Regions from separate parts of the Marinomonas vaga genome, predicted to be linked through region 1. Evidence: predicted binding sites of a transcription regulator. Region 1 holds the regulator's gene; each other region holds the start of a gene.
The links. Region 1 encodes sigma-54, which starts transcription at its own class of promoters, with help from an activator protein. Its sites were predicted from a motif close to TGGCACNNNNNTTGCTNT; they were not measured.

Region 1 (3,132 bases):
TGACAACGAAATCGCGGCGGATTACATACATTACTACATGGAGACCGATGTTTTTAACGCCGAGAATCGTGGTTCAGGCCGCGTAAACATGACCCTACAGCCAGCCACCGAGCAGTAGCATCAAGGATAAACAGCATGGCTATTTTAGAAGCGAAGCACCTCGCAAAAAGCTACAAGAAAAGACAAGTAGTAAAAGACGTTTCTCTTGACGTGAGCACGGGGCAAGCCGTGGGCCTACTGGGGCCAAATGGTGCAGGAAAGACCACTTGTTTTTACATGATTGTCGGCATGGTCACCAACGACCAAGGGGGCATATATATTGATGGGGAAGACATCACCCAAGATGCCATGCATACTCGCGCTCAAAAAGGGGTCGGCTATTTGCCTCAAGAGGCTTCAATATTTCGAAAGATGAGCGTAGAAGATAATATCTCTGCTATCTTAGAGACGCGCAAGGAGCTATCGAAAGCTGAGCGTAAAGAAAAGCTAGAAAGCTTACTAGAAGAGTTTCATGTCACGCACATCCGTAAAAATTTAGGTATGGCGTTATCAGGTGGCGAACGACGCCGAGTTGAGATCGCTCGAGCATTGGCCATGAACCCTAAGTTTATCCTGCTTGACGAACCCTTTGCTGGCGTCGACCCTATTTCAGTAGGTGACATCAAGCAAATCATCCGCCACTTGCAAAATAGCGGTATCGGCGTACTTATTACAGACCACAATGTGCGAGAGACCCTAGATATCTGTGACAAAGCATACATTGTAGGCAATGGGCATATTATTGCCTCTGGCTCCGCTGAGACCATAATAAACAATGAGCAAGTCAAGAAAATTTATCTGGGCGACGACTTCCGCCTGTAAGCCCCTTATTTTTCCCATCAAAAGGGAGTAGTATGCATAACTCATTCCAAAATTCTAATTTTAAAAGAGTTGCGCTATGAAGCAGTCTTTGCAACTTAAAATCGGTCAGCAGTTAACAATGACACCTCAGCTACAGCAAGCAATCAAATTGCTGCAGCTGTCAACGCTCGACCTACAACAAGAAATACATGACTTCTTGGAGTCCAATCCTTTACTAGAGTTAGACGAGGAAGAAAACTTCAACCATGACGCTGAGGCAAAAGTTGCCGAAGCGGCTTCGACAGTAGAGAACATTGACTCCAACCAAGAGTCTTCAGAGGACTCCCGTGTCGAGTCAGAATGGACGGAAAGCATCCCAAATGAACTTTCCATTGATAGTAACTGGGATGACACCTACCAGAACTCAGCAGCGGCGTCTGACAGCCCAGCCTTCGAGGGCGAACAAGATCTAGACAGTCGAAATGCACTATCAGAAGACATTCAAGACCACCTAATCTGGCAACTCAATCTGACTCACATGTCCGATAAGGATATTGAGATCGCTTACGCCATCATAGACAGCGTACAGCCAGACGGCTACCTTTCAGCGACCCTTGAAGAAATTTTCACAGGACTAACAAAGGAACTGGAAGATTTAGAATTCGATGAAGTAGAAGCCGTTCAACACCGGTTGCAACGCTTTGACCCCGTGGGCGTGTGTTCTCAAGATTTACGGGAATGTCTATTAGTACAATTGGAAGCTTACAAAGATCATCCTCTCTATCGCAGCACCCATCTAGTTGTGGATCAACACCTTGGACTGTTAGGCAACAGAGACTACACTCAACTAACACGCAAAACCAAGCTCAAAGAAGACGCCTTAAAAGAAGTCATCGGTTTAATCCAACAGCTTAACCCACGCCCTGGATCCCTCGTTGATACCAGTGATACTGACTACGTAATCCCGGACGTAAGTGTTAAAAAGCATAAGGGTGTATGGCAGGTTGAACTTAACAATGATGCCCTACCGCCCGTAAAAATTAATGAAACTTACTCTGCAATGCTAGCCACATCGAAGTCCAATGATGATGTGTCTTATATCCGTAACTCTTTACAAGAAGCCAAGTGGTTTTTAAAAAGCCTGCAAAGCCGTAACGAGACCTTACTGAAAGTTGCCAGCTGCATCGTCTCTCGCCAAGTGGAATTCTTCGAAATTGGTGAGGAAGCCATGAAACCTATGGTGTTGCATGATGTCGCAGAAGAAGTAGGAATGCACGAGTCAACCATATCTCGAGTGACGACACAAAAGTACATGCATACACCCCGAGGCATATTTGAGCTGAAATACTTTTTCTCAAGCCATGTGAACACAGCATCCGGTGGCGAGTGCTCGTCAACAGCCATACGGGCCATGATTAAGAAGCTGGTTGCAGATGAACCAGCCAAAAAACCGCTTAGCGACAACAAACTCGCAACTATTTTAGCTGACCAAGGTATCCAAGTTGCCCGAAGAACTGTTGCGAAATACCGCGAAGCGATGAATATTCCACCATCTAACGAACGTAAACGTCTCATTTAAAGGTTTTTAACATGTCCGTCAAAAACTTAGTGAAGCCAGAATTAGTCTTTGCGAAAGAAAGCACCACAAGCAAAAAGCGCCTTCTTGAGCAAATATCAGAAGCCATCAGCTCACGCTTACACTGTAATGCTGAAGAAGTGTACGATGCATTACTCGGCCGAGAGAAACTTGGAAGCACAGGCATCGGAAATGGCATCGCCATCCCCCATTGCCGCCTAGAACAAGCCAGCCATGCCACCATAGTATTAATGTCTTTGGATACCCCCATTGACTTTGATTCCATTGATCGCAAGCCCGTTGACTTAATCTTTGCTTTAATTGTGCCGCCACACCAATGTGATGACCATCTAGCGACCTTGGCACAGATTGCTGAGTTGGCTCAATCAAGCGAGAAACTGGACACTCTCCGCGCTCAAACTAATAATGGTGACCTGCAGAACGCATTCGAACCATTAACGTAAGGACACAGCATGCTAGAGCAATCTATAGAGATAATTAATAAGCTTGGTCTGCATGCTCGAGCAGCAGGCAAACTAGTTGAGACCACTTCGCAATTTTCGTCTGACGTAACCATTGAGAAAGAAGGCCGAAACGTGGATGGCAAAAGCATTATGGCAATGATGATGCTAGCTGCAGCAAAAGGCACCACCATCAAGGTAAAAGTTAATGGTTCAGACGAAGAAGCTGCCATGGCAGCCATCATAGAGCTTATT
Region 2 (3,132 bases), 1.4 Mb from region 1:
TACCAATAGACATCATTTTGGGAGCGGTTTCGCCTTCAGCGTACAGACAGTCGAAATTGTCCTTCAGGTACTGGAAGAATTCATCCCCATGGCTGAATCCATAAGGGGAAGCAAAGCGCATATCATTACAATCTAGGGTGTAAGGAATGATCAGGTGAGGCTTAGTCTGTTCAGAATCTTGGTGATGCGGTACAGACACCCAGTAAGGTAGGTCATCCCCGTAGTTGTCCGAGTCGTATTTTAACTGGGATTGCTCGGCGACCAAGGCACGGGTATTAGGGGAATCACGCCCTGTGTACCATCCCATGGGCATCACACCGGTCACGTCTTGAATGATCTTGAGGGCTTCTTGCATGTGCGCGCGCTCTTCTTCAATAGACATTTCTTGGTAGTGAATCCACTTCAAACCGTGGCAAACCAACTCATGACCACCCTCTACAAAGGCTTTTGCCACGTCAGGATTGCGCTGCAAAGCGGTGGCCACAGCAAAGATAGACAGAGGCAAACCACGCTTCTCAAACTCGTTTAAAATGCGCCACACACCCGTGCGGGAGCCGTATTCATACAAGGACTCCATACTCATATGGCGATCTTTAAAAGGCTGGGCGCCAAAGATCTCCGACAGGAAGGTTTCCGCATGTTCGTCACCGTGTAACACACAGTTTTCGCCACCTTCTTCGAAGTTCAGAACAAATTGCAGGGCAATGCGTGCGTTGTTTGGCCACACCACTTTCGGTGTATTGTGGCGGCCGTAACCTGCGTAATCTCGTTCTAAGTAATGTTTCATATTAATTTCCTGTTAACGGGTCCAATGCTCATATCTACCGACATAAGACTTTTGTACGGGGGCGCCGAAATGCCCGACTTTAGAGGTTTTAATTCCGAGCTGGTGAATGGCTTCTGCCCACTTAACCGCTGCACTGACCCCATCAATAATGGGCACTGGCAGTTCGCTTTGCAAACGAGCGACTAGAGACGACATACCAGCGCATCCTAAAACAATCGCTTCTGCGCCATCCTCTGTCATCGCTTGTTCGCACTCTCTCTTAAGCAAAGCGTATGCCTGCGGCTCAAGATGCTCTAATGCAAGTACTGGAATGTCCGTGGCACGAACGCCACTGCAATGCCTTTCGTAGCCATACTTATATAAAAGATGCTCGCTGGCAGGCAAGGTGCGTGACAAGGTGGTCACCACACCAAACTTAAACGCCACAATACTGGCCAATTGAAAGGCGGCTTCCGCGATGCCAATGACAGGCGCATCGGCCAACTCCCTTGCCGCTTCCAAGGCCGGATCACCAAAACATGCAATGATGTGAGCATCTACTCCTTGCTCCTTCCCAGCTTGAATAAGATCCAGCAAAGCCGCAGAGGCAATGGCTTCATCTAAAGCGCATTCGATACTTTGTGGGCCATGCAATGGGGTACTGGCGAGGATCTGAGTGGTCGGTAATGCGGCCTGATGGGCGCTGGTCGCCATGGCATCGGTCATGGTTGCGCTGGTGTTAGGGTTGATAAGTTGGATAAGCATGGGATATCCGCGTCCTTTATAAGCTGACTTGTTGCACATAAAAGTCATCAGGATGATCTAAGCACCAACACCGACTGACTCAATATATTGTATACAATACTAGAAATAGATCGCATACATAAAGACTTTTTAAAAATCATATCAGCTCCACAAGACACACCAAAAACCCAAAATACGCACAGATAAAGAGCAAAAAGGATTATTTTGTCGCAAATGTGTGCACTGATTTCTCTACCTAAGAGAAAAAACATTGTCAGAGTAGCAAATATAGGTTCCCTGAAAATTGGCACAAAAGTTGTATTCGACATTGTATACAATAAGCAAACCAACGAAGGAACTCTCGCATGACCCAGAAACTCCCAGTAAGCCCTCGGCTCAGCAACGAGGATCTCAAGCCTGATACAGAACAAAAGTGGGGATGGTATTCTATCTTTGCTTTTTGGATGTCAGATGTGCACAGTGTCGGCGGCTATGTGTTTGCAGCCAGTCTGTTCGCTCTTGGATTAAATGGCATTCAGGTATTTATCAGTTTGCTCGCGGGCATCTCCATTGTCCTACTGTTTGCTAACTTAATGGGCAAACCCGGACAAAAAGCCGGCGCACCATTCCCAGTTATCGCACGTATGTCCTTCGGGGTCTTCGGCGCCAACATTCCAGCGGTTATCCGCGGCCTGATTGCGGTGGTTTGGTATGGTATACAGACTTTCTTGGCCTCCAGCTCCTTTATTATCTTGTTGCTGTATTTCTTCCCAGGCATGAGCACCTTGGCAGACGACAGTTTCTTAGGTCTGTCTTACCTTGGCTGGATTGGATTCACTGCCATGTGGATCCTACAAGGCATTGTCTTTATGTTCGGCATGGACATGATTCGTAAGGTCATTGATTGGTCTGGCCCTGCTATTTATGTGGCCATGTTTGCCTTATGTGTGTACATGGTGAATCTAGCGGGTTGGGAAAACATCAGCTTCACCCTAGGTGATGCGAGCTTATCTGGTATGGATGCCATCATGCAGATGATCATTGCCATTGCCTTGGTGGCTGGCTACTTCGCAGGGCCAACCCTTAACTTTAGTGACTTCTCACGCTACTGTGGCAGCTACAAACAATTGAAGTTCGGTAACCTACTTGGACTACCTTTTAACTTTATCTTGTTCTCCATCTTCAGCGTAGTGATCGTATCTGCATCTATTCCAGTATTTGGCGGTATGATTACTGACCCTGTAGAAACAGTTCGCCGCCTAGACTCAGGATTGATTACCGTACTTGGCGCAATGACCTTTATCTTTGCCACTGTGGGCATCAACATCGTGGCAAACTTCGTCGCTCCTGCGTTCGACTTTTCTAACGTATCGCCACAGAAAATCAGCTTTAAAGCCGGTGGCTTTATTGCCGCGTTCGGCTCAGTTCTGCTGATGCCTTGGAACCTGTTTAATAACCCAGAAGTAATCCACTACACCGTCGATGTGTTGGCCGCCATGATCGGCCCCCTATACGGCATTATCATTGTGGACTACTTCTTTATTAAGAAAGGCAAAATCGACATTGATTCTCTGTACACAGAATCTGAACAAGGCATTTATTGGTACGACAATGGGGTAAAC
Region 3 (3,132 bases), 1.5 Mb from region 1:
GTGGATATTACCCGTGAGTTTTCCATGGTCATTTCTGATATCGAGATGCCGGAAATGGATGGCTACACTTTGACCACTGCTATCCGTAATGACAGTCGTCTGCAAGACTTGTTTATCTTGCTGCATACCTCTTTGAGTGGTGTGTTTAACGAAGCAATGGTTAAGAAGGTTGGTGCAGATGGTTTCTTGGCGAAGTTCCAGCCGGATGAACTTGCACGTATTGCAATCGAAACGGTTGAAGCACAGGCTGAAGCTTAAGTTTAGTTGAATTTGCTTGTGCACTAAGGAGTCTGGATGCAGAGCAGTACGAATACGATTTCTCCCGGCGGGTACGATCGATTTCGCAAATACTTGCAGAAAGAGAGCGGTATTTCATTAAGCGAAAATAAGCAGTATTTGGTGGCCAGTCGCTTAGGTAAGCTACTGGAGCGTGAGAAATTCACTAAAATTGAAATGTTGGTGGATGCATTGGAGCGTGGTGGGCGTTCGGCGAAGCTTCGGGAAGAAGTGATTAACGCCATGACGACCAACGAGACCTTGTGGTTTCGTGATACGCATCCATTCAAGATTTTGAAGGATGTGGTGTTGCCTGAGTTCTCTCAGCGCCCTGTACGTATCTGGTCTGCAGCGTCTTCTACTGGCCAAGAACCTTACTCAATTAGTATGGTGTTGGATGAATATAAGCAAATGAAACCCAGTGCTTTGAAAGCAGGGGAGCGTATTGTCGCTACGGACATTTGTACTAATATTTTGATGCACGCAAAACAAGGTGAGTACGACAGTTTGGCCATTGCTCGAGGGTTGAGCCCTGATAAGCAAAATCGCTATTTTGAGAAGCTGTCTGAAAGTACTTGGAAAGTGAAACCTGCGGTGGCTTCTCGGGTAGAGTTCCGTTATCTGAATTTGATTGATTCGTTCAGCTCATTGGGAAAGTTCGACATCATTTTCTGTCGCAATGTACTGATCTATTTTACTGCCGAAACTAAGGCCGATATCTTGAAGCGTATGCATGCCAGTTTGAATCCTGGAGGGTTTTTATTCCTTGGGGGGTCAGAGGCATTGAGCGGTATGTCTTCTTTGTTTGATATTGTTCAATGTCATCCGGGTATCGTTTACCGGGCTAAATAACATTTCTTAATTTAGGCTATGCTAAAACGGCAACTCGATTTTCGGGTTGCCGTTTTTTGTTTGCCGCCTCTTGCCGCTTAAGGGTAGCTTATTTTTCAAGTTACTGAAAAATAAGGAATTTATATTTGGCACTTATCTTGCTAAACAAGTTGTAAGTAATCAAATTTTACCAACGAGGATTTCATGGCTATCTCTTTTAACGACGCATTTGCTGGACACGATAAGACGCTACTGTTTCGCAGTGCTCGTGCTTCCGTGTTAGCAAATAACATCGCCAACGCAGATACGCCCCACTACAAAGCTCGTGACATCACGTTTGATTCCATGTTGGAAGCAGAGCGTAGCAGATTGGAATTGTCAGGTGATGATGATCAGCACATTGCTGCGAGCAGTTCTTTTTCAACAGGCAGTGATGAGATGCTTTACCGCAATCCAAGTCAGCCGTCTCTTGATGGTAATACGGTGGATATGCAGCGTGAGCAAGCGGAATTTGCCCAGAACTCGTTGCAATTTGATACAAGTTTTATGTTTTTGGATAGAAAAATCAGCGGCATGAAGAAAGCGCTTACCGGAGGTCAATAATAATGTCTTTAAGTAATATTTTTGCCATTTCTGGTTCTGCGATGAGTGCCCAAACGGTTCGCCTAAATACGGTGGCCAGTAACATCGCTAACGCTGACAGTGTGGCGAGTTCAGTTGACCAGACCTATCGTGCCCGCAAGCCTGTGTTTGAGCAGATGCTGACCCAAGAGATGCGTGAACGTGGCTGGAATGCCCAAGGCGGTGTTATGGAAAATGCATCCGGTATGGGCGTTCAGGTAGCCGGTATTATCGAGTCTGATGCGCCGCTTCAACCGCGCTATGAGCCTGATAGTCCGATGGCTAACGAAGAAGGTTATGTGTTCTATCCAAATGTGAATCCGGTGGAAGAAATGGCGGATATGATGTCTGCATCGCGCTCTTTCCAAACCAACGTTGAAATCATGAATTCTGCAAAAAGCATGATGCAGAAAATGTTGACCTTAGGCCAATCCTAAGGAGGTAGGTTATGTCAGACGTTTCTTCTAATTCCGCTTTATCGAGTCTGATTTCGCAATATGGTACAGACAGTGCCAAGGCGAAGGCAGGCGTTTCAGAGGATACAACCACATCCGGTCTAACGGACAGTTCGTCTGCGTTAGCGGATCAGGATGTCTTCTTGCAGCTGTATATTGAACAGTTGAAAAACCAAGACCCAACGTCACCTCAGGAAACCGGTGATATGGTGTCTCAAATGGCTCAGTTTAGCTCACTGGAACAGTTGACCAGTATGGCGGCACAGATGTCGAGTATGTCTGAGTCTTTGATTTCCAGTCAGGCGCTTACGGCTTCTACTTTGGTGGGCTCTTATGTGTACGTTGACCAGGAAACTGCATCTGTGGTGGATGGTAGCTCAACTTACGTTAAAACGTCTTTCACGGATGATTCTGTCTCCAATACGCTGAAGATCTATAATAGTTCTGGTGAGTTGGTGGATTCGGTGTCTCTTACGGATGAAGAGTACGTTTGGGATGGCACAGACGCTGAGGGCAATGTGGTGGATGATGGTACTTATACCTTCATAGCAACCTCTACCAACAGTGATGGTGAGGTGACACAGCTGACGACACAGATTCCAGCACGCATTAATGGGGTGACCATTAACGGTGAAGATGGCACGACGTTAAACGTTGCAGATTATGGCAAGCTGGCTCTCACTGACGAGCTAGAGATTTTAGGTTAACGAGGGAATAATTATGGGTTTTAATACAGCACTTTCTGGTATCAAAGCGTCAGCTGATTTCCTCAGCACGACCGGTAATAACATTGCAAACTCTGACACCACTGGCTTCAAGAAATCTCGTATCGAGTTTGGTGACTTGTACAACACGAGTGTCATTGGCGCTGGTAGTAGTAACACTATTGGTAGTGGTGTGAGCGTGAATAACATCGCTCAAGAGTTTTCTTCCGGTAACATTGCTTACA
Region 4 (3,132 bases), 1.7 Mb from region 1:
CCACTCGGTGCATTTTGGCCCGAGTCGTTGGCTTCACAGAAATCACACCACAGAACTCTGGCATGCTGGCCGCAAAAGGAGCCGTACCGATTTCCTTGGCCTTATCAATGATTTCTTGTTTATTGCTAGTGACCAAAGGACGTAATACCAGCTCATCAGTCACAGTATCAATCACTTTTAAATTCACCAAGGTTTGACTAGAGACCTGAGCAATACTCTCGCCTGTCACCAAAGCCTTCGCACTGACACCTTCCATCACCTGTGACGCGGCACGCAACATCATGCGCTTCAGTACTACACCCATTTCGGCGTTATCAACGTTATTTAAAATCTCTCCCACTACTTCTTCAAATGGAATGGTGATGAATTTAACCCCAAGGTTCGAGCCATACTTGCTCCACAAGAAGTGAGACACCTGCTTCACACCTATTTCGTGAGCATCTCCCCCTAGATTGAAGAAACAAAAGTGTGTCTTCAATCCACGACTCATGGTCATGAAAGAACTCACCGTGGAGTCATAACCACCTGAAATGAGAGACAAGACAGAATCTTGTGAACCGAGAGGGTAGCCACCTAAGCCTTCCACTCGCTGCTCGATGATCCAGACACGGTCGTCACGAATATCGATAGGCACCAAAACTTCAGGATCTTTCAATCGTACTGCTAGGGCACCACACTGGGCCTTAAGGCACCCGCCCACATGACGCTCAGCTTCCACTGAAGAGAAGTCATGCTTGCCGACACGTTTCACACGCACCGCAAACACCGAATCTTTCAATACGTCACCGTAAGATGCAGCGGCTTCCGCCACAATGCCATCAAGGTCGGTTAAGGGAAACTCACGCACATATTGGAAGTGTGCAATACCCGCAATGTTTGATAAGGACTCTGTGAAGGCATCACGTTGGTCATCACGTTCTGACAACACCTCAATGAAGTCCCAATTACCCGCCACTGTCACGTTGTCGTCATGCTCACGCAACACCAAACGAATATTGTGTCTTAGCTGTTTGACAAAGGCCTTGCGGACTGGGCGGCTTTTGATAGTAATTTCAGGGAAAAATTTAACGATGAATTTCATGAGGTGTGTGTTTTTCGTACAGTCTGATTTAAAAGGCGCACAGTATAAAGGAATCCCACACGAAACCAACCCCAAAAAGATGCACCAATAAGGACCACTGCACCAAATTAGCGCACCAATAGTGAGCGCATTTTTATTTACCTAGGTTTTTTATTGTGCGTTTTATTAAGCCGAAAACTAATCGCGTATATAAATATTTGAATTTATTAGATTTTTAACAACGCCCAAAATTCTGGCACAGCTTGTGCTTTCAATTACGGCAATTACGCTTCATATTGAAGCAGTATAAGTTCCGAAAGCAATTTCGAATAAACAACACTGGAGAACCATTATGTCAAACAAGACTCTTAGTTTGATTGCTGAACACGACGTAAAGTGGGCAGACCTTCGCTTTACAGACTTCAAAGGTAAAGAACAGCACGTAACCATTCCTGCCTCAAGCGTAGACGAAGAATTCTTCGAAACAGGTCAAATGTTTGATGGTTCTTCTATCGCTGGTTGGAAAGGTATCAACGAGTCTGACATGATCATGATGCCACAAGATGACACTTCTCTTCTTGACCCTTTCACAGAAGATGCAACCGTTATCATCCGTTGTAACATCATCGAGCCTGCAACAATGCAAGGTTACGACCGTGACCCACGTTCTGTTGCACTTCGCGCGGAAGAATTCCTTAAGTCTACTGGTCTAGGCGACACAGCATTCTTCGGTCCTGAGCCAGAATTCTTCATCTTTGACGACGTAAAATGGCACGCAGACATGTCTGGCTGTGGCGTTCAAATCAACTCTGAAGAAGCAGCTTGGTCTTCTAACAAGTCTTTCGAAGGCGGCAACACAGGCCACCGTCCACGCGTTAAAGGCGGCTACTTCCCAGTACCACCAGTGGATTCTCACCACGAAATCCGTACTGCAATGTGTTCTGCTATCGAAGCAATGGGCCAAGAAGTTGAAGTACACCACCACGAAGTTGCGACTGCTGGTCAAAACGAAATCGGTGTTAAATTCAACACTCTAGTTAAGAAAGCTGACGAAGTTCAGGTAATGAAGTACTGCGTACACAACGTTGCTCACGCATACGGTAAAACAGCTACTTTCATGCCTAAGCCGATCGTTGGTGATAACGGTTCTGGCATGCACGTTCACCAGTCTTTCTGGAAAGACGGCGAAAACCAATTCGCAGGTGACAAATACGCTGGTCTATCTGATATGGCCCTTTACTACATCGGCGGTATCATCAAGCACGCTAAAGCTATCAACGCTTTCGCGAACGCTTCTACTAACTCTTACAAGCGTCTTGTACCAGGTTTCGAAGCGCCAGTTATGCTTGCTTACTCTGCACGTAACCGTTCAGCTTCTATCCGTATCCCATACGTTGCGTCTCCTAAAGGCAAGCGTATCGAAGCACGTTTCGCGGATCCAACCGCTAACCCATACCTATGTTTCGCAGCAATGCTGATGGCTGGTATCGACGGTATCAAGAACAAGATCCACCCTGGCGATGCTGCTGACAAAGACCTTTACGATCTTCCACCAGAAGAAGGTAAATTGATCCCAACAGTTGCTGGTAGCCTTGAAGAAGCGCTTCAGTGCCTAAGCGATGACCGCTCTTTCCTAACAGAAGGTGGCGTATTCTCTGACGACATGATCGATGCTTACATCGCTCTTAAGTCTGAAGAAGTTGAGCGCGTAAACATGACAACTCACCCAGTTGAGTTCGAACTTTACTACAGCGTTTAATACTCGCTTAAGTTAATCGAAAAGCCCCGACCTCAGTTGGGGCTTTTTTTTGCCCCCATTTCACGCACCCCAAAATAGTTGCACCAAAACAGAACACGCGAGACCATTTACTGCTTATAAAACATAGAAAACATAAGGCATTAAAAACGCCCAATGTTGGTTCGTATTTTGCAATACATAGAAATCCAGCCGATCCCCCATAATACCTTCGGCCTGGAAGACATCAGCTTACGGGCGAAATAACAAAGAGGCACACTCAAAGTGTACAGTTTACTGATAGACCATTTATCCACTGCCGTACTACAGCTCAATC

Region 2: a site for sigma-54 is predicted at 1,816-1,833, ahead of ACZ5DR_RS04585 (NCS1 family nucleobase:cation symporter-1). Genes of this name have one in related genera too.
Region 3: a site for sigma-54 is predicted at 1,255-1,272, ahead of flgB (flagellar basal body rod protein FlgB). Genes of this name have one in related genera too.
Region 4: a site for sigma-54 is predicted at 1,315-1,332, ahead of glnA (glutamate--ammonia ligase). Genes of this name have one in related genera too.

Annotation. Positions count from the first base shown of each region.
Region 1 is NZ_AP043903.1:3,363,679-3,366,810, forward strand. Features, by position in the region: gene lptA (lipopolysaccharide transport periplasmic protein LptA) at 1-118, shown strand, start outside; gene lptB (LPS export ABC transporter ATP-binding protein) at 136-861, shown strand; gene ACZ5DR_RS15905 (RNA polymerase factor sigma-54) at 938-2,419, shown strand; gene ACZ5DR_RS15910 (PTS sugar transporter subunit IIA) at 2,431-2,880, shown strand; gene ACZ5DR_RS15915 (HPr family phosphocarrier protein) at 2,890-3,132, shown strand, end outside.
Region 2 is NZ_AP043903.1:973,846-976,977, forward strand. Features, by position in the region: gene puuE (allantoinase PuuE) at 1-787, opposite strand, end outside; gene ACZ5DR_RS04580 (aspartate/glutamate racemase family protein) at 800-1,531, opposite strand; gene ACZ5DR_RS04585 (NCS1 family nucleobase:cation symporter-1) at 1,876-3,132, shown strand, end outside.
Region 3 is NZ_AP043903.1:1,820,364-1,823,495, forward strand. Features, by position in the region: gene ACZ5DR_RS08405 (chemotaxis protein CheV) at 1-258, shown strand, start outside; gene ACZ5DR_RS08410 (CheR family methyltransferase) at 295-1,128, shown strand; gene flgB (flagellar basal body rod protein FlgB) at 1,312-1,710, shown strand; gene flgC (flagellar basal body rod protein FlgC) at 1,713-2,165, shown strand; gene ACZ5DR_RS08425 (flagellar hook assembly protein FlgD) at 2,177-2,890, shown strand; gene ACZ5DR_RS08430 (flagellar hook-basal body complex protein) at 2,904-3,132, shown strand, end outside.
Region 4 is NZ_AP043903.1:1,641,362-1,644,493, reverse strand. Features, by position in the region: gene thiI (tRNA uracil 4-sulfurtransferase ThiI) at 1-1,081, opposite strand, end outside; gene glnA (glutamate--ammonia ligase) at 1,413-2,819, shown strand; gene glnL (nitrogen regulation protein NR(II)) at 3,081-3,132, shown strand, end outside.